DNA from 4 places in the Streptomyces sp. NPDC059567 genome. Region 2 is predicted to be linked to each of the others. Evidence: riboswitches for the same ligand, from Rfam matches in the RefSeq annotation. Region 2 holds a riboswitch; each other region holds the start of a gene.

Region 1 (4,399 bases), on a different contig from region 2:
CGCTTCGGACGCCGATGGCGCCGAGGCCGCTCTGGACCGTCTGGCGAAGCTGGTTGCCGAGGGACTCGAGGAGCTCCCCGAGACCGTCTGACCGAATTCCGATGGAGCCGCACACGCCGAAATGACGGCGAGTGCGGCTCCATTTGCATTTCCTCGCCGAACCCGACCGCCGACTTTCCGGAATCCGGGGCAACACAAACAGAGCCCCGAGAATTCCTATTCTTTGTATACGGCCCGTGTGTTAATTCCGGGCACTCGCGGTGTTTACGACGTGTTGCGAAGCCCTCACACGTCCGCGTTCCCGGTGCTTGAGCCGGTGCTGCGCCAGCGAGCGCTCGGCGTGCAGCGCGGTCAGCGCGCGGGCCCGTTCGGCGTCGCCGCGCGCCACCGCGTCGACGATCGCCCCGTGCTCGGCCCATGCCTCGACGGGCTGGGCGGCGGGCTCGACCGCGTACATCCAGGCGATCTTGTGCCGCAGCTGGGTGAGCAGCGCCGTGAGCGCCGGGCTGCCGGATGCCTGTGCCAGCGTCTCGTGGAACCAGCCGCCGAGCGAGCGCAGATCCTCGCCCTGGCCGCGCCTGGCCCGTTCCTGCCCCAGCCTGACCAGGCCACGCAGCACCTTGAGATGGGCGTCGGTGCGGCGCTGGGCGGCGCGGGCGGCGCCCAGCGGCTCGAGCAGTGCCCGTACGTCCAGCAGGTCCGCCGCCTCCTGCTCGGTGGGTTCGGCGACATGGGCGCCCGCATGGCGGCGGCTGATCACGAAGCCCTCGGACTCCAGGGTGCGCAGCGCCTCACGGACGGGGACGCGGGAGACCCCGTAACGGCGGGCCAACTGCTCCTCGGTCAGCCGACTGCCGCACGGGAGGACCCCGGACACGATGTCGTCCCGAATCGCCGTGCATACCGACTGCGCGGGAATGCGCATCTTCGACCTCCGCCTTGATCCGCGCGAAACCGGTTCGTCGGCGACTCTATTGCAGCGGGGCGGAATTTCCGAAGGAGATCCGGGAACATGCATATCTTTTGGCCAGCGAAAAGCCCCGGCTCAGGACGAGCCGGGGCTTTTCTGACGCCTGCTTCGCGGGCAGCGGTCAGACGTTCACGCCGCGGGCGCGCAGGTACGCGACCGGGTTGATGTCGGAGCCGTACTCGGCGGTGGTGCGCGCCTCGAAGTGGAGGTGCGGGCCGGTCGAGTTGCCGGTCGAGCCCGAGAGGCCTATCCGCTGGCCCGGGGTGACGGACTGGCCGACCGAGACACTGATGGACGACAGGTGACCGTACTGGGTGTACGTGCCGTCGTTCATCCGGATGACGATGTTGTTGCCGTACGCGCCGCCCCAGCCGGCCTCGACGACGGTGCCGGAGCCGACGGAGACGACCCGGCTGCCGGAGGCGGCGTGGAAGTCGACGCCGGAGTGGCTGCCGGAGGACCAGAGCGCGCCACCGGCCTGGTAGCTGGTGGTCACGTACGAACCGGCGACGGGGAGCTGGAAGGAGTTCAGGCGCTTGCGCTCGGCCTCGCGGGCGGCGCGCTCCTTGGCCTCGCGGACCTCCTTGGCGCGGGCCTCGGCCTTGCGCTTCGCCTCCGCCTTCGCCCGGGCCTCGGCCTTGGCCCGCTCGATGGCCTCGGCGGCCTCGCGCTCCTGGGCGGCGGCCTGGGCGTCGATCGTGTCGGCGAGGGAGTCCGCGGCGACGATCTGGGTCAGGCCGGTGTCCTCGAAGGAGGGGGCGTCCGCGTCGGCGGCGAGCGCCGGGGAGGCGAGGGTTCCGATGACGCCGGTGGTGGCGATGGTCGCGACGCCGGCGATGCCCGCCCTGCGGCGCGCCAGACGGCTCGGACCACGATGCTTCCCGGTGGCACGGGTGAACGCCATGTAGTGGCTGATCCTTTCCTTCCTTCTCGCCTACCGGGTTAGCTGACGGGTTCGGAGCAGGAAGGTCTCCTACGGGCCCCTCCGCACGGATGCGAAGGCGTCCGATTCACCCCAGGGACTTCGTATGGGTCCCCGGCTCCCCAGGCTCGCGCCTGACGGGGACTCGGCGATGACTGTCCGATGCCACGGGCTCGCGGCGGGTGCAACTGGCGAACAGCCGGACCGACGCTAAGCGGACTGTCTTTCAATCAGCAAACAGACACGCCCGTTTGTAAGACATGCCACAGGTCATACAGCCACCCTCTCCCTTAATCCGGACAAAGGGGAGGACCCCGCCATACTGTGATGGCGGGGTCCTCGAAGCGGCGCGCGGACGACTCAATCAGCCGGTGACGACGGTCACTTCGCCGATGCCGAGAGCGCGCACCGGCTCCTCGATCTGCGCCGCGTCACCGACGAGCACGGTGACGAGACGGTCCACCGGGAAGGCGTTCACGACCGCCGCGGTCGCCTCCACCGTGCCGGTCTCGGCCAGGCGCGCGTACAACTGCGCCTGGAAGTCGTCCGGAAGGTGCTGCTCGACCTGGTCGGCGAGCGTCCCGGCGACGGAGGCGGCCGTCTCGTACTTCAGCGGCGCCACACCCACCAGGTTCTGCACGGCCACGTCGCGCTCGGCGTCCGTCAGCCCCTCGGCGGCGAGCGTGCTCAGCACCTTCCACAGGTCGTCAAGTGCCGGGCCGGTGTTGGGCGTGTCGACGGAGCCGCTGATGGCGAGCATCGAGGCGCCGTGGCCCTGGCCGTCGGAGCGCAGCACCTGGCCGAAGGCACGGACGCCGTAGGTGTAGCCCTTCTCCTCGCGCAGGACGCGGTCCAGACGGGAGGTGAGGGTGCCACCGAGGCAGTACGTGCCGAGGACCTGGGCCGGCCAGACACGGTCGTGCCGGTCGGCGCCGACGCGCCCGATGAGCAGCTGGGTCTGGACGGCTCCCGGCCGGTCCACGATGACCACCCGGCCGGTGTCGTCGGCCGTGATCGGAGGGACGGGGCGCGGCTCGGCCGCGTTCCCCGTCCAGGCTCCCAGCGACTCGGCGAGGACCTTGTCCAGGTCCACGTCGGTCAGGTCGCCGACGATGACGGCCGTGGCCGTGGAGGGCCGCATGTACGCCTCGAAGAAGGCGCGGACGGCCGTGGCGTCGATCGCCTCCACGGTCTCCTCGGTCCCCTGGCGCGGCCGCGACATGCGCGAGGTGGCCGGGAACAGCTCCTTGGAGAGCTGCTTGGCCGCCCGGCGGGCCGGGTTGGCCGTCTCGTGCGGGATCTCGTCGAGCCGGTTGCGCACCAGGCGCTCGACCTCGGTGTCGAGGAAGGCGGGCGCGATCAGCGCCTCGGCGAGCAGGCCGAGCGCCTTGGGCAGCCGGGAGACGGGGACCTCCAGGGAGACCCGTACGCCCGGGTGGTCGGCGTGCGCGTCGAGCGTGGCGCCGCAGCGCTCCAGCTCGGCGGCGAACTCCTCGGCGGAGTGCTTGTCCGTGCCCTCGGAGAGGGCGCGGGCCATGATCGTGGCCACGCCGTCCAGGCCCTCGGGCTCGGCGTCCAGCGGGGCGTCGAGGAAGATCTCGACGGCCACCACCTGCTGGCCGGGGCGGTGGCAGCGCAGCACCGTCAGGCCGTTGTCCAGCGCTCCGCGGTCCGGGGCCGGGAAGGCCCAGGGCTTCGCGGTGCCCGCCTCCGGCTGCGGGTGGAACGTCATGCTCGTCAAAGACGCGGCAGCGTCGGTCACTGGTCCGCTCCCTCTTCCTCGTCGCTGTCGCTCTGTTCGGTACCGATCGGCTCGTAGACGAGCACCGCGCGGTTGTCCGGGCGCAGCCGGGCCTTGGCGACCGCCTGCACCTCCTCCGCGGTGACGTCCAGCACCCGGTGCACGGCGGTGAGGGCGAGCTGCGGGTCGCCGAACAGGACCGCGAAGCGGCACAGTTCGTCGGCCCGGCCCGCGACCGTGCCGAGCCGGTCCAGCCACTCGCGCTCCAACTGGGCCTGGGCGCGCTCCATCTCCTCGGGCGTCGGGCCCTCGGCGGCGAACCTGGCCAGCTCCTCGTCGACGGCGGCCTCGATCTCGGGCACCTCGACACCGCCGGACGTCTTGACGTCCAGCCAGCCCAGCGAGGGCGCGCCGGCCAGCCGCAGCAGGCCGAACCCCGCGGCCACCGCCGTGCGGTCGCGGCGGACCAGGCGGTTGTGGAGCCGCGAGGACTCGCCGCCGCCGAGGACCGTCAGGGCCAGGTCCGCGGCGTCGCACTCGCGCGTGCCGTCGTGCGGGAGCCGGTAGGCGGCCATCAGCGCGCGGGCCGGGACCTCCTCCTCGACGACCTCGCGCAGCTGCTCGCCGATGGTGTCCGGAAGGGTGCCGTCGCGCGGCGGCCGCTTGCCGTCGTGCGACGGGATCGAGCCGAAGTACTTCTCGATCCAGGCCAGGGTCTGCGCGGGGTCGATGTCGCCGACGACCGAGAGCACCGCGTTGTTCGGCG
Region 2 (4,399 bases):
CGGCGCTCGTGACCGTGCTCGTCGCGCGGATCACCGCGAAGGGTGCCGGACCGCTGCCGCAGGAGGTGGTCCCGGCACGGGCCGCCCGCCTGGCCGCCACCGTCGGGACCGGTGCGATCGCCCTGTCCCTGGTGGTCCTGTCGTACCAGCCGGTCGCCGCCGCCATCCAGACGGTCTCCCCGGACGGCGGGCTGTTCTCCGAACCGGGTGATCTCCTGCGCACATGGCTGCTGCTCGGCGCCTGGGACGGCCCGGCGGGCGTGCAGCTCGGCGACTGGCTCCTGTACCGGGCCGCCGACGTGCTGATTCTCGTCGTCGTGTGGTGGGCGCTGCGGCGGCTGCCCGTGCTGCTGACCCGCGCCACCGTTCCGGCGATGGCGGCGGGCGCGGTCTGCGCGACCGTCCTCGCTCTGCTGGTGAGCCAGCTGCTGCGGATCGCGACGGAATGGTCCGGCCTGCGCTGGGGGCTCCTGCACGCGTCCGCCGTCCTCGGCGGCGGCGTCCCGGCCGCCGTGACCTGGGGCCTGGTGGCCGGGGCCGCGGCCGCGGGGGGGCGCCGGGGGGGGGGGGGGCGCGCCGTGCACAACGGGGCCACGAGCACCCGGCCGGGCTCCGCCCCGGCCCGGCGCCGCGCGCGGCGTGCGGGGGGGGTGGGGGGCGGGGCCGGGGCCCGCCGCGCGCGGGGGGGTGCCTGGGCGCCCCCCCCACCCCACGGGCGCCACGACCTCCGTGCCGGACTCCGCCCGGCCCCGGCTCGACGCCTGACCGGTCAGGGCGCGGACCCGTCACGAGCCGTCCGCGCCCATCATGCCGCCGGCCCCGCTACGAGCCCTGGGGTACGTACGCCTGACGGCTCGCGCAGTGCCAGATGACCGGATGCGCGACCCACGACGCGTCCACGGCGACTCCGCCCACCCGGTCGTCGTCGGACACTGCTCGGGCCGTCGCGTCGCGGTCCGCGGCGAGCGACGGCAGCGCGAGGACCGGGCCGTGGCCCGGCCACAACTGGGCCTGGTAGGGCAGGACCGGGGCATCCTCCCCGTGGGTCATCGCCGTGCCGACCGCGACGCCGGTCGTCGGACTGATCGCCCCGAACTCGCCCTCCTCCCGCCCGGCCAGGACGCCCGGGGACGAGCCGTGATCCTGGTACGGGGGCGTCCAGGTCCACGGCTCGCCCTCCGGGTCGAACCGGTCGCTGACCGACACGGACCCGACGACCCGCCCCGCGTCGTCGATGCCCTCGGCCAGGTTGTGGACCAGATACTCCGCGCGCGCGACCGGCAGCGCGCGTGCCGGCCCGCCGTCCGCGGGCCACAGGACCGGGAAGGAGCTCCAGGTGAACCCGTCGGGGCCGTCGTACGACTGCTCGGCCGCGCCGATCACATCGCCGCGCGCGTTGACACCGGTGACCCGCGTCACGACCGTGCCCGGCCCCGCGTCCGGCGGCAGCGCCAGGATCCGCGTGACCTTCCCGTCCCGCCACACCTTCGCCGTGCCGTCCGTGTCGACGGCAGCGATCCGCCCGGCGTCGTCGACGTCCACATCGGACGCGGCCCGCGCCACGCCCACGGAGAACAGCCGCACCGACGCGGCGCCGGGGCGGTAGCTGAACAGGGCGGTCGAACCGTCGGAGCGGCGGCCCACCCAGCCGGCCATGAGCCCGTGCCGGTTGACGGCCCGGACCGCGCCCTCGTCGTAACCCTCGGGCAGCGGCACCCGGTGGAGCCGCTCACCCCTCCAGTACACCGGCAGGCCGCCGCTCGCGCCCACGGCCAGGCCGCGCGGGCCGAGATCGTGCACGCCCTCGGTGGAGATCCCGCCACGGGCGTCCGGCGGGAGCGAGGGCAGTACGGTCGGGCCGGGCGCGCACAGCGCGGCGCCGGACGCGCTGTCGGATGCGGTGCCCGGCGTCTGTGCCACGGCCGGACCGGCGGCCGTGAGCAGCCCGGCCAGCGCGGCGGCGGCCGCGCACACGGCAAGCGTTCTCTTCATGCGTCGTTCCCCCCAGGGACGGGATCCGCGATCCCCGGCCGCGGATCATCAGTCGCCCATGCTGCACGCCAAGAACGCGGCATGGGTACGGAATGCCCCATGCCGCTTGGTGGGAACGCCGAAGCCCCGGCCCGTGAGGAATTGGGGCCGGGGCGTGGAGTCGACGCGGAGCGGGGTCAGTACGCCCCGTTGACGTTGTCGATGGAGCCGTAGCGGTCCGCGGCGTAGTTGCAGGCCGCGGTGATGTTGGCGACGGGGTCGAAGAGGTCCATCGACGTGCCCGGTACGTGGTAGGCGAGGAACGTCGGCTCGATGACCTGGAGGAGACCCTTGGACGGGGTGCCCTTGACGGCGTTCGAGTCCCAGAGGTTGATGGCCTGCGGGTTGCCCGAGGACTCGCGCATGATGTTGCGGTGTATGCCCTCGTACGAGCCCGGGATGCCGTAGCGCGCCATGACGTCCAGCGACTCGCGGATCCAGCCGTCGAGGTTGTCGGCGTAGCTCTTCGCCGGGGCGGCCTGGGTCTTGGGCGCCGCGGCGGCGGCCTTCGCGGAAGCCGCGGCGGCGGGCTTCGCGGGAGCGGCCTTGGCGGGAGCGGCGCTCCGCTGCTGCGAGCGGTCGGCCCGGTCGGCGTCCGAACGAGCCGAGGACTTCGACTGCTTGGGCTGCTTCGGAGCGGTGGCGGAATTCCCGCTGAGCGTCAGTTCGAGCCCGGGGTGGATAAGTGACGGGTTGTCACCCACGGCGCTGCGATTCGCGCGGTACAGGGCCTTCCAGCCGCCCTGGACGTCCTGCTCGTGCGCGATCACGGAAAGGGAGTCGCCGCGGACGACCTTATAGGTCTTGGCGGCGGAATTCTGAGCGGCCGGAATTGATTCCGCGATCTTCGCGGGGGCGCTGAAGACCGTCTTCTCGACGGGAGCGGCCGCGGGGGCGGCCTGGGGCGTCGCGTGGGCGGTGGCCGTGGCGACCAGGGGCAGGGCCAGTGCGGCGCCACCCGTGCTCGCGAGGGCGATACCGCGGGTCAGGGGACGTCGCTTGGGGCGCCGGTGCTTACCGTGTGCGGGCATGATGCATTCCTCTCCGGCGCCTGCGGGGTGAGCTGTCGGGTTCGGGCTGGAGATGCCCGGCCGCACACGTGCGACTTCACCCCGAGCCGCTCCGGAGAATCCGGACCGGCGAATAGTGGGTCCCCCGCTCCTGCCTTCGGGTGAATGATCGGTCTTTTCGGACGGTGGCAGGATTAGGCGATCCGTCCGAGTCGAGGTGACCGTAGGCGAGAAATGTCGACAGAAACAAGACGTCTCGTACGTAGGTAATTCGCGAAGGGGTTCTTCGCCGCGTCCACCGCGCTGAACTTCCTTGAAGGGCAAGGGGACGGAAGGCGCGAGAAGATCATTGAAGACCCTTTGGTGATTCATGTCACCAGGGGCATCAAATCGGTCATTACGGTAAATTCAGTTGAGCTGAGAAAAGGGACACAAGGGCGAATAAAACCCCTTGTGTCCCTTTTGGTGGGAAGTGTGGTCGTGTCAGCCGGTGATGCTCGCGGCGCCGGTCTCGATGTGGCCCGTGTAGCGGCGCGACCAGGTGCCGTCGATGTCGGCGAGGATCGTGAAGTCGTACCAGCCGTTGTGGTATGCCACGGCGTTGAAGTAGTCCTCGCGCGAGGAGTTCGCCGCCACCGTGTACGTCCACGGCCCGTCGGACCGGTAGGCATTCGAGCGGATCGTGAAGGTCACCGGTCCGGCGGAGCTGTTGGTCATCTTGAAGTAGATCGCCGTCTTCCCCGTGCCCGGCTCGGTCGCGAAGCGCGCCGCGACCTCGACGGCCTTGCCCGGCTTCGAGGCGTCGCCGATGAAGCGGCGCAGGAAGCGGTTGGGGCCCATCATCGAGATGTCGTACTTGCCCGACCCCGAGCCGAGCCCGATGTTGAAGTAGTCCGTGGACGTCGCGCCCGGGTCCACGGTGTACTGCCAGGCCGCCGTGTCCCGGTGCTGGTGCGGGTGGATCGTGAAGTGCGCGGCGCGCGTCGCCTGCGCGCCCTGGTTCGTCATGGAGAACCAGGCCAGGATCTTGCCGGCCGCGCCGAACTCGAACCGGTCGAGGTTTCCGTTCACCTGGTACGGCAGGGCGCGCGCCGGCCGTGTGCCGGTCTCCTGCGCGGGCAGGGCGTTGTCCTGCGGGACCGGGTTGGGCAGCGGGCCGCAGGTCGACTGCCCGATCACCCTGGCGGTGGACGGGAGCCCCGAGGGGACGCCGAAGACGGGGTGCGCGAAGTCGAAGACCCCGGTCAGGTCACCCGTGACCTTGCGCCGCCAGGCGCTGATGTTCGGGCAGGCGGCGGGGGTGCCGAGGGCGGCCGTCCAGGTCTCCATGAACCGCAGGACGGAGGTGTGGTCGAAGA
Region 3 (4,399 bases), on a different contig from region 2:
GAGGCCGCCCATGGATGCCCGCTACGTCCTTCCCGAGTTCACCGAGCGCACCAGCTTCGGCAGTCGGACCCTCGACCCCTACTCCAAGCTGCTGGAGGAGCGGATCGTCTTCCTCGGGACACCGATCGACGAGATCTCGGCCAACGACGTCATCGCCCAGCTCCTGCACCTGGAGTACGCCGACCCCGACCGGGACATCTCGCTCTACATCAACTCCCCCGGCGGTTCGCTCAGCGCGATGTCCGCGATCTACGACACGATGCAGGTCGTCACCTGCGACGTGGAGACCACCTGCCTCGGCCAGGCCGCGTCCACCGCCGCCGTACTGCTCGCGGCCGGCGCGCCCGGAAAGCGGCTCGCGCTGCCCGGCGCCCGGGTCGTGCTCCAGCAGCCCACGATGGACGAGCCGTTGCAGGGGCAGCCCAGCGATCTCGACATCCAAGCCCGGGAATTGCTCCGGCTGCGCGCGATGGTCGCCGGGATGCTGGCCACCCACACCGGACGGAGCCGCGAGCGGATCGACGCCGACATCGACCGCACCACGATCCTCGACGCGCCGGCCGCCACCGCGTACGGCCTGGTGGATCACGTGATCCAGAACCGAGGGGCGTCCGGCGGCGCCGGGGCGAGGTGAGCCGGGGATGGTTCCCGAGCTGCCGCCGCTGCCCGCGCTGACGCGTGCCGAGGGCGAGTTCGTCGACGCCTATCTCGAAGTCGTCGATCTCCTGGGGCGAATCAATCCATCCAGGTCATTGCATACTTATGGGGCGCTACGGGCGGCTCAGGCCCTGGTGGGACGGGCGACCGCCCTGCGCGACGCCCTGACGGTGATGCATGTGCGCGGTGAGACCGAGGTACATGCGGACACATTGGCCCGCGCGCTGCGGGTGTTGGACGGAGAGCGGCGCGCGGAGCGCGTCACCGTGCCCGGGACACGCGCGAGTTGACATACCCGCGTGTCGTGTCGAGGTCCACTCGGCCCATCACAACCATGGAAATCCTCCCTCGTTCGGCGTAGTCGACGAATCGACATATGTGCGGGGTGAGTTGCGCAACAGGTGTACGCATCTGGCGGAATCCGGCGTTTCTCCCCTGGTACGGGGCTCGTCGGCCAAACCTCAGACGATCACGAAACATGTCTGTCCACCCGAATGGATCAGTCGTGAGGAGCCTCACATAACGTCGTTTCAACTCGGATTTCGCCCTGGATGTGGGTCAAGATCCCTCACGACGACAAGCCCCCGCCACCACGGCGGGGCGGTCCGGGCGGACGCCGAGTCCTGCCGCTGTCCCGGATGTCTGGTCGACAGGAGTGGATCGGCAGGAGTGGAGGACCCGAGCAGTACGGGACGACCGAGCAGTGGGCCGTTCCTCGGGGTGAAGCCGCAGCCGCGGCCGGGCAACTTCGCCAGTCCGAACCCGACAGGTCATCCTTCACAGGCGGCTGACGAAGGGTTGCGCATGACTGCGCAGATTCATGTCCCGTCCCTGCTGTCCCGGGCCGGAGCCGTCTCGGCTCTCACCCTCGCCGCCGTCGGCGGCACGATGCTGGCGCCGGGCGCCGCCTCGGAGGCCCAGGCCGCGACCGCGCATGCCGGCAAGGCGCTGAGCGTCGCGGCGGCCAAGAAGGGATCGCCCTACAGGTACGGAGCGTCAGGACCGACCCGGTTCGACTGCTCGGGGCTCACGCTCTATTCGTTCAAGAAGGCGGGCAAGTCGCTGCCCCGTACCGCGCAGCAGCAGTACAACAAGACCCGGCACATCTCCGCCTCCAGTAGGCAGAAGGGTGACCTGGTCTTCTTCCACGCGGGTGGACGGGTGTACCACGTGGGCATCTACGCCGGGAACAACAAGATCTGGCACTCGCCCAAGACGGGCTCCTGGGTGAAGCTCGACAGGATCTGGTCGTCCAAGGTGTATTACGGCCGGGTCCGATGATCGGGTGACCGGCTGACCTCGTGACCGGGGCCGTCACGGGGGTGCGGTGGCGCCGCCGCACCCTCACGCACCGGCCTCGGGTCCTTGCGAGGGGAGCCGACGGCAGGATCGGGCCGGACACGCCCTAGCTCAAGGAGGCGGGGAGCCTGTTCGGCGCGGCCGTCCAGGGGAGGTTGATCCAGACCGTCTTGCCGCCCTCGCTGGTCGGGGTGACCGAGAGCCGGCCGCCCGCCTCCGCGGTCAGGAAACGGATGATCACCATCCCTCGGCCGTTGTCCTGCTGCACCGCCGCCGGCAGCCGCTTGGGCCAGCGGGGGTGGCTGTCGGTGACGCCGATGTGGAGCTGTTCCTCACGCTCCAGACGGACGTCGACGGTGAAGGTGGGCGACTGCCCGAAGGTGTGCTGGACGGCGTTGGTGGCCAGTTCCGAGACGATCAGCCGGACCGTGTCGGCGGTGTCGCCGGCCTCGGCGAGCCCCCAGCCGGTCAGGATGTCGGCGACGTATCTGCGGGCGGCGGACACCGAGGCGGGATCGCTCGGCAGAGTGACGGTTGCTTCCTGGTGGTCTGCCATGGCGACGCTGTCCCTTTCCCACCGGGCCCGGCCCGGATTGCGCTACGCGTCAGAGTGCCACCGATCGTGCCGCCCCGTATGGCGATCCACCAAGATATGTGCATATTTGTCGCTCGAAGCGGTGAACTCTGCTACGGGAGACCGTATTTGGGCGGCCGGGCTGGTGCGGTCAGCGAGCCGGCGGTGCGGTGCGCACGATCGTTTCCACCGCCCGGTCGATCTGCGCGTCCGTCAGATCCGCGCGGGCCGTCAGGCGCAGTCGCGAGATGCCGTCCGGGACCGACGGGGGCCGGAAGCAGCCCACGGCGAGGCCCAGTTCGCGGCAGTCGGCCGCCCACCGCAGCGCGGCCTCGGGCGAGGGGGCGCGCACCGACACGACGGCCGCGTCCGGGCGTACGGCGGTCAGTCCGGCCTCGGTGAGCATCCGGTGCAGCGTGGTGGCGACGGTACGCGCGCGCTCGGCGAGGCCGGGCTCGCCGTGGATCAGCCGCAGGCTCGCGAGGGCGGCGCCCGCGGCGGCCGGGGCGAGACCGGTGTCGAAGATGAACGTCCGGGCCGCGTTGACCAGGTGCTCGACGACCCGGGCGGGGCCGAGTACGGCACCCCCCTGGCTGCCGAGCGACTTGGAGAGGGTGAGGGTGGCGACGACGTCCTCGTCGCCGGCGAGACCCGCGGCGGCCAGGGCTCCCCGGCCGCCGTCGCCGAGCACGCCCAGGCCGTGGGCGTCGTCCACGACGAGCGCGGCGCCGTGGGTGCGGCAGGCGTCGGCGATCTCGGTCAGTGGGGCCTTGTCGCCGTCCACGGAGAAGACGGAGTCGGTGACGGCGAGGGCCCGGCGGCCCTCATGTGCCCGGAGGGTCTTGCGTACCGCTTCGGGGTCCGCGTGCGGGACCACGGCCGTCTCGGCGCGCGAGAGCCGGCAGCCGTCGACGATCGAGGCGTGGTTGCCCGCGTCCGAGACGATCAGCGAGTCGCGGCTGCTCAGCGCGGTGAGCGCGGCGAGGTTGGCGGTGTAGCCGGAGGAGAAGACGAGGGCCGCCTCGAAGCCGCAGAACTCGGCGAGTTCGCGCTCCAGGCGGGTGTGCAGCCGGGTGGTGCCGGTGACGAGGCGGGAGCCGGTGGCGCCCGCGCCCCAGCGCCGTGCCGCCTCGGCCGCCGCCTCCGTGATCTCCGGCCGGCGGGTCAGTCCGAGGTAGTCGTTGCTCGCGAGGTCGAGCAGGTCCGATTCGGCTGCGCGGGGCCTGAGCGTGCGGACGAGCCCCGTCCGCTCGCGGCGGCGTGCCTCGGCGTCGGTCCAGTCGAAGGCGGTCCCGCGCGTGTCCTCGTCCCGGTGCATGGGGCAGATCCTTTTGTAGGCAGCGCACAGACCCTAACCGCCCGGGGCCGAGGTCAGGGTGTGGCCATGCACACACCTCAAACGGCCTCGTTTGTTCGGATCCTCCTTGGCCGCGAGGTGTGCCGTAGGCGAGGATCACCCTTTATGGACCTGCTGAACACGCTGGTGGAGAAGGGGCTGCGGCGCGAGCTGCCGAGCCGTGAAGAAGCGCTCGCCGTGCTGGCGACCTCCGACGACGAACTGCTCGATGTGGTGGCCGCGGCCGGCAAGGTACGCCGCCAGTGGTTCGGGCGTCGGGTGAAGCTGAACTACTTGGTCAATCTGAAGTCCGGGCTGTGCCCGGAGGACTGCTCGTACTGTTCCCAGCGGCTCGGCTCGACGGCCGGGATCCTCAAGTACACCTGGCTGAAGCCGGACGAGGCGTCCCAGGCGGCCGCCGCCGGTGTCGCGGGCGGTGCGAAGCGGGTCTGTCTGGTGGCGAGCGGCCGTGGGCCGACGGACCGGGACGTGGAGCGGGTCGGCAAGACCATCGAGGCGATCAAGGAGCAGAA
Region 4 (4,399 bases), on a different contig from region 2:
CCGTTCGCGCATCCGCTCTTCACCGTGCTCACCGGCCTCGGCTTCGGCTTCGCCGCCCTCGCCACCCGGCGTCAGCGCGTGCGACGTGTCCTGCTGCCGGTGACCGGTCTCGTCCTCTCGATGGGCGTGCACGCCCTGTGGAACGGCTCGGCGACGGTCCTCGGACCGTGGGGCTTCATCGTCGTGTACGGCATCTTCATGGTGCCCGCGTTCGGTCTGCTGACGTGGCTGGCGATATGGAGCAGGCAGCGGGAGCTGCGGACGATATCCGGGCAGCTCCCGGCGTACGCGGCGGCCGGCTGGCTCTCCCCCGCGGAGCCGCTCGCGCTCTCCTCCATGCGGGCCCGGTCCCTCGCCCGCGACTTCGCCCGCCGCACGTACGGCCCGCCGGCCGCCGTCGCGGTCGGGGAGTACGAGGTGTTCGCGACGACCCTCGCCTTCCTGCGCCACCGCGCCCTGCGCGGCGCGGGCGGCCCGGACTTCATCGCCCGCGAGCAGGAGCTGCTCCACCACCTCTGGCAGCGCAAGGCGGTCGCCTCCCCCGCCCTGACCTATGCGGCACGCGCGACGGGCCAGGTCTGGGCACCGCCGCAGTACCTGGACTACGGCGGCTACAACCCGTACCGGAGCTAGACGCGGGGCCGACTCCGAGTCGGTCGGTGGGGCGCAGGTCGAGCGCGGCCGGAAGCCGACGGCCCGCGGATGCCGGAAGCCGGAAGCCGACGGCACGGCGGGGGAAGGGGTGTTCCGGCAGCCCTGACGTCGGGGGGGGTGCCGCCAGGACTGCCGGAGTCGAAGTGCCGCGCACGAGAGACGCGCCCCCGCGCGAAGAGCGCGATGGGCGCGTCGAAGGCTCAGCGGCCTCTGCGGCCTCGCGTTCCCGGCCGGATCAGACCGACAGGCCCTTGCCCCGGAGCCAGGCCGCCGGGTCGATGCCGTCGCCGCCCGCGGTGTGGACCTCCAGGTGCAGGTGCGGGCCGGTCACGTTGCCGGTCGCGCCGACGCGGCCGATCGTGTCGCCCGTGCCCACCGACTGGCCCACGCTCACGGTCATCGAGGACAGGTGCGCGTACCAGACCTCAGAGCCGTCCTCCAGCTCCAGGACGATCCGGTAGCCGTACGAGCCGGACCAGCCCGCCGACTTGATGGTGCCGCCGTGGACCGCCTTGACCGGGGTGCCGGTGGGAGCCGCGAAGTCGAGGCCGGTGTGGTAGCCGGAGGACCACATGGAGCCGGACTGGCCGTACGTGGAGGTGAGGGTGTACGAGGACGTGGGCAGGGAGTAGCTCGCGGCGAGCTTGGCCAGGCGCTCCGCCTCGGCCTTCGCGGCCGCCTCCGCCTCCGCCTTCTTCTTCGCCTCGGCGGCGGCCTTCTCGGCCGCGGACGCCTTCGCCGCCGCCTCTGCCGCGGCCTTCTCCGCCGCCTGCTTCTCCGCCTCGGCCTTCTCGGCCGCGTCGGCGGAGGCCTGCTGCTGCTCGGCCTGCTGGAGGATGCGGGCGCGCAGCGCCTCGCCGGCGTCGGCGGTGGACTCGGAGGCGGAGCCGCCGTCGGTCTTCTCGGCGCTGTCGGCCGGGAGGGTGAGGGAGGCGGTGAGCGGCTGCGGGTTGTTCGTCCCGGAACCCGTACCGTCGGCGCCGTCCTCGTCGGAGATGAGCTCGCCGACGCCCGGCAGTTCGGAGGCGTCCGGGAGGTTCAGGTCCGGGAGCGATATCGAGACCGGGGGCTTGTCCTTGGCGGTGGCCATGCCACCCGCGCCGACGGCCGCGATGACACCGACGCCGAGGACGGTGGAGGAGCGGGCGAAGGCCGAGCGCTGCTTCACGACCCGGTGGCGGCCGCCGGAGCGGGCCTGCTGGCGAAGGGAGTCCTCGGTGGGGTTCCACTCCCCCCACGCGGTGGCGTCGTCCGTACCGGCGGCGCCCGGCGCACCGAACGCTTGGAACCCGTCGAAGGTGTCTTCGGGGGCAGGGGTGTTGGACGCCACGGAGGCGTACTCCTTTCCTTCCTTCTCGCCTACCGGGTTAGCTGACGGGTTCGGAGCAGGAAGGTCTCCTACGGGCGGTGCCGCACGGGTGCGACGGTGCCCGATTCACCCCAAGTGGTGGTTCCCCGGTTCCCTTTCAGGATTCGGCGCGTGCGCACGGTGCCGTCTCTTGCGACGGCTGGGACGACCGCGCTGCGTTATCGAACGTTAATAGACAGGAGGGCGGGATTCCAAGCCGTTCCGACTGATCGTTCAAGAGATTGAGCCAGTACAGCCCGATTTGACCCCGCTTCAGTAAACCCCCGAGTGAAAGACGTGGAGCTGACGGTGTATCAATTGTTATCGCAGCGGTACCTCTCCACTACGGATGGTCACGGCACCACCGGCATCGTCCGCCGCCGCTCCGGCTGCCCTGTCGCCGGACGGCTCACCGCGAGCAGCGCCATGTCGTCCGTGGAGCCGCCGCCCGTGTACCGGCGGACGTCGTCGACGAGCGCGTCCAGCAGTTCCTCCGGCCCCGGGAAGATCCGTCCCGAGAGGCGCTCGGCCGGATCGTAGAAGGCGCCCGTGGAGTCGCGCGCCTCGGAGAGACCGTCGGTGTAGAAGAGCAGCGTCGCGCCCGGCGGATACGCGCTCTCGTCGGCCCGGTCGGGCCAGGCGGCCAACTCGCCCATCCCGAGCGGCAGCGCCGGCTCGCTCGGCGCCAGAAGCTCCAGGGCCCCGTCCGCATGCAGCAGCAGCGGCTCGGGGTGACCGCGGTTCACCACCCGTACGCGCCCGTCCACGCGCGGGATCTCGGCCAGGACGGCGGTGGTGAACCCCTCGAAGGCGTCGAGGCTGGAACGGCGCGTGCCCTCCCGGGCCAGCGCCCGCTCCAGCCGCTGCGCGACGCCCTCGAGGGTCGCCTCCTGCTCGGCCGCCTCCCGGAACGCGCCGATCACGATGGCGACCGCCTCGACCGCGTCCAGCCCCTTGCCCCGCACGTCACCCACCACGAGCCGCACCCCGTACGGCGTGTCCTGGACGGCGAACAGATCGCCTCCGATGAACGCGTCCGCTTGTGCGGCCTCGTAGCGAGCCGCCACCTGAAGGCCGCCGATCCGCTCGGCCGGTGTCGGCAGGACCGCCTTCTGGGCGGTCGCCGCGATCACCCGGGCCGAGGCGAGCCGCTCGCCGCTGCGCAGCACGACCCGGTTGATGAGCAGGGCGAGGGCGGCGACGGTGGCGACGGTGAACGTCTCGGTGAGGGAGGGTACTTCGGAGGCGGTGTGGTTGTAGAGGTGCAGAGCGACGCCGGCGAGGATCGCCGCGATGCCGGTGAGCAGGGTCGTCAGCATCGAGAAGAACGGGGCGGCGATGAGGGGCGCGGCCGAGAACATCGGGGCCGCCGTGTACGAGGGCGGGGTGGAGAGGTCGAAGACGACGCCGCCGAGGATGACGAGCGGGGGCAGGGCTCGGATGAAGCGCCGGGCCCGCTCGGCTCGCGGCCGCGGACGCCCGTTCACGTCGCCGCCCGCGCCTCGCTGCCCCTGCCCCACCTGTGCTCTCCTGCCCGGTCCGTACACGGCGACGGACGGTACCGCGCCCTCCCCAGGGTGGCGGGAGCCGCGCCGCGCGGCGACCCCCGCTCGGCCGAGTGGGTGACACCTCCTCAGCCGCTCACCCCTAAGCCCCCGCCCTTCACCTCCGCGCGCCCCCGACCCTTACCCCCGAGCCTCCGAGTCCGAGTCCACGTCCGAGCCCGGGCGCGCGTCCGCGCTCAGCCGTCCGCCGCGCCCCAGCGCCCCCACCGCGCCCGCACACAGCAGCCCGACCCCGCACAGCACCAGCCACGGCGTCGCCGACCACCCGGTCACATCGAGCAGCGCGCCCGTCCCCAGGTTCCCGAGGGTGATCCCGATCCCGCAGACCGTGTTGTAGAGCCCGTAGTGCGTGGCGACCCACCGCCCGCCCGAGAGGGCGACGACCGTGTCCATCTCGTACGGGTAGAGCACCGCGTTCGCGACCGCCAGGACCGCCGCGCACAGCAGCAGGCCCGCGAGCCCGGGAACGGCCACCGGCGGCAGGAAGGCCACGCCCATCAGCACCAGGCCGAGGACCAGGCAGCGCTCGCGGCTCAGCCGGCGCCGGCACCAGGCCGTGATCCTCAGCTGGCCGGCCAGCGCCACGAGCGCGGAGACCACGAAGAGCGCGGTCGTCGCCGCCGTGCCGTCCGCCGCGAGCGGGAGCGCCAGATAGACCTGGAAGGACAGGACGTACGAGCCGGTCATCGCCAGCGAGAACAGCCAGAAGGTGCGGTTGGTCAGCACCGTACGGAACTGGCCCCGTTCCTCGACCCCCTCCGCCGCCTTCCCCCGTACCGGAAGATGCCGCAGCTGCACCAGCGTCAGTACGGCGAACAGCACCGCCGCCACC

What was found. Region 2 has a riboswitch for cyclic di-AMP ahead of ACFVZW_RS03440 (transglycosylase SLT domain-containing protein). Riboswitches for the same ligand answer to the same signal wherever they lie in the genome.
Region 1: another riboswitch for cyclic di-AMP. It lies ahead of ACFVZW_RS26990 (M23 family metallopeptidase); the one in region 2 lies ahead of ACFVZW_RS03440 (transglycosylase SLT domain-containing protein).
Region 3: another riboswitch for cyclic di-AMP. It lies ahead of ACFVZW_RS29190 (C40 family peptidase); the one in region 2 lies ahead of ACFVZW_RS03440 (transglycosylase SLT domain-containing protein).
Region 4: another riboswitch for cyclic di-AMP. It lies ahead of ACFVZW_RS32135 (M23 family metallopeptidase); the one in region 2 lies ahead of ACFVZW_RS03440 (transglycosylase SLT domain-containing protein).

What each region holds. Positions count from the first base shown of each region.
Region 1 covers NZ_JBHWBS010000075.1:14,134-18,532, reverse strand. Annotated here, with positions in the region: gene ACFVZW_RS27000 (HPr family phosphocarrier protein) at 1-91, shown strand, start outside; gene ACFVZW_RS26995 (GntR family transcriptional regulator) at 242-925, opposite strand; gene ACFVZW_RS26990 (M23 family metallopeptidase) at 1,092-1,874, opposite strand; cyclic di-AMP (ydaO/yuaA leader) riboswitch at 1,887-2,053, opposite strand; gene ACFVZW_RS26985 (M16 family metallopeptidase) at 2,257-3,624, opposite strand; gene ACFVZW_RS26980 (M16 family metallopeptidase) at 3,651-4,399, opposite strand, start outside.
Region 2 covers NZ_JBHWBS010000004.1:26,276-30,674, reverse strand. Annotated here, with positions in the region: gene ACFVZW_RS03450 (hypothetical protein) at 1-872, shown strand, start outside; gene ACFVZW_RS03445 (hypothetical protein) at 823-1,992, opposite strand; gene ACFVZW_RS03440 (transglycosylase SLT domain-containing protein) at 2,169-3,062, opposite strand; cyclic di-AMP (ydaO/yuaA leader) riboswitch at 3,067-3,250, opposite strand; gene ACFVZW_RS03435 (phosphocholine-specific phospholipase C) at 3,525-4,399, opposite strand, start outside.
Region 3 covers NZ_JBHWBS010000087.1:18,042-22,440, forward strand. Annotated here, with positions in the region: gene ACFVZW_RS29180 (ATP-dependent Clp protease proteolytic subunit) at 11-634, shown strand; gene ACFVZW_RS29185 (hypothetical protein) at 642-947, shown strand; cyclic di-AMP (ydaO/yuaA leader) riboswitch at 1,262-1,458, shown strand; gene ACFVZW_RS29190 (C40 family peptidase) at 1,462-1,938, shown strand; gene ACFVZW_RS29195 (ATP-binding protein) at 2,063-2,512, opposite strand; gene ACFVZW_RS29200 (8-amino-7-oxononanoate synthase) at 2,682-3,848, opposite strand; gene bioB (biotin synthase BioB) at 3,993-4,399, shown strand, end outside.
Region 4 covers NZ_JBHWBS010000109.1:5,456-9,854, reverse strand. Annotated here, with positions in the region: gene ACFVZW_RS32140 (PrsW family intramembrane metalloprotease) at 1-633, shown strand, start outside; gene ACFVZW_RS32135 (M23 family metallopeptidase) at 890-1,984, opposite strand; cyclic di-AMP (ydaO/yuaA leader) riboswitch at 1,996-2,143, opposite strand; gene ACFVZW_RS32130 (PP2C family protein-serine/threonine phosphatase) at 2,356-3,549, opposite strand; gene ACFVZW_RS32125 (MFS transporter) at 3,688-4,399, opposite strand, start outside.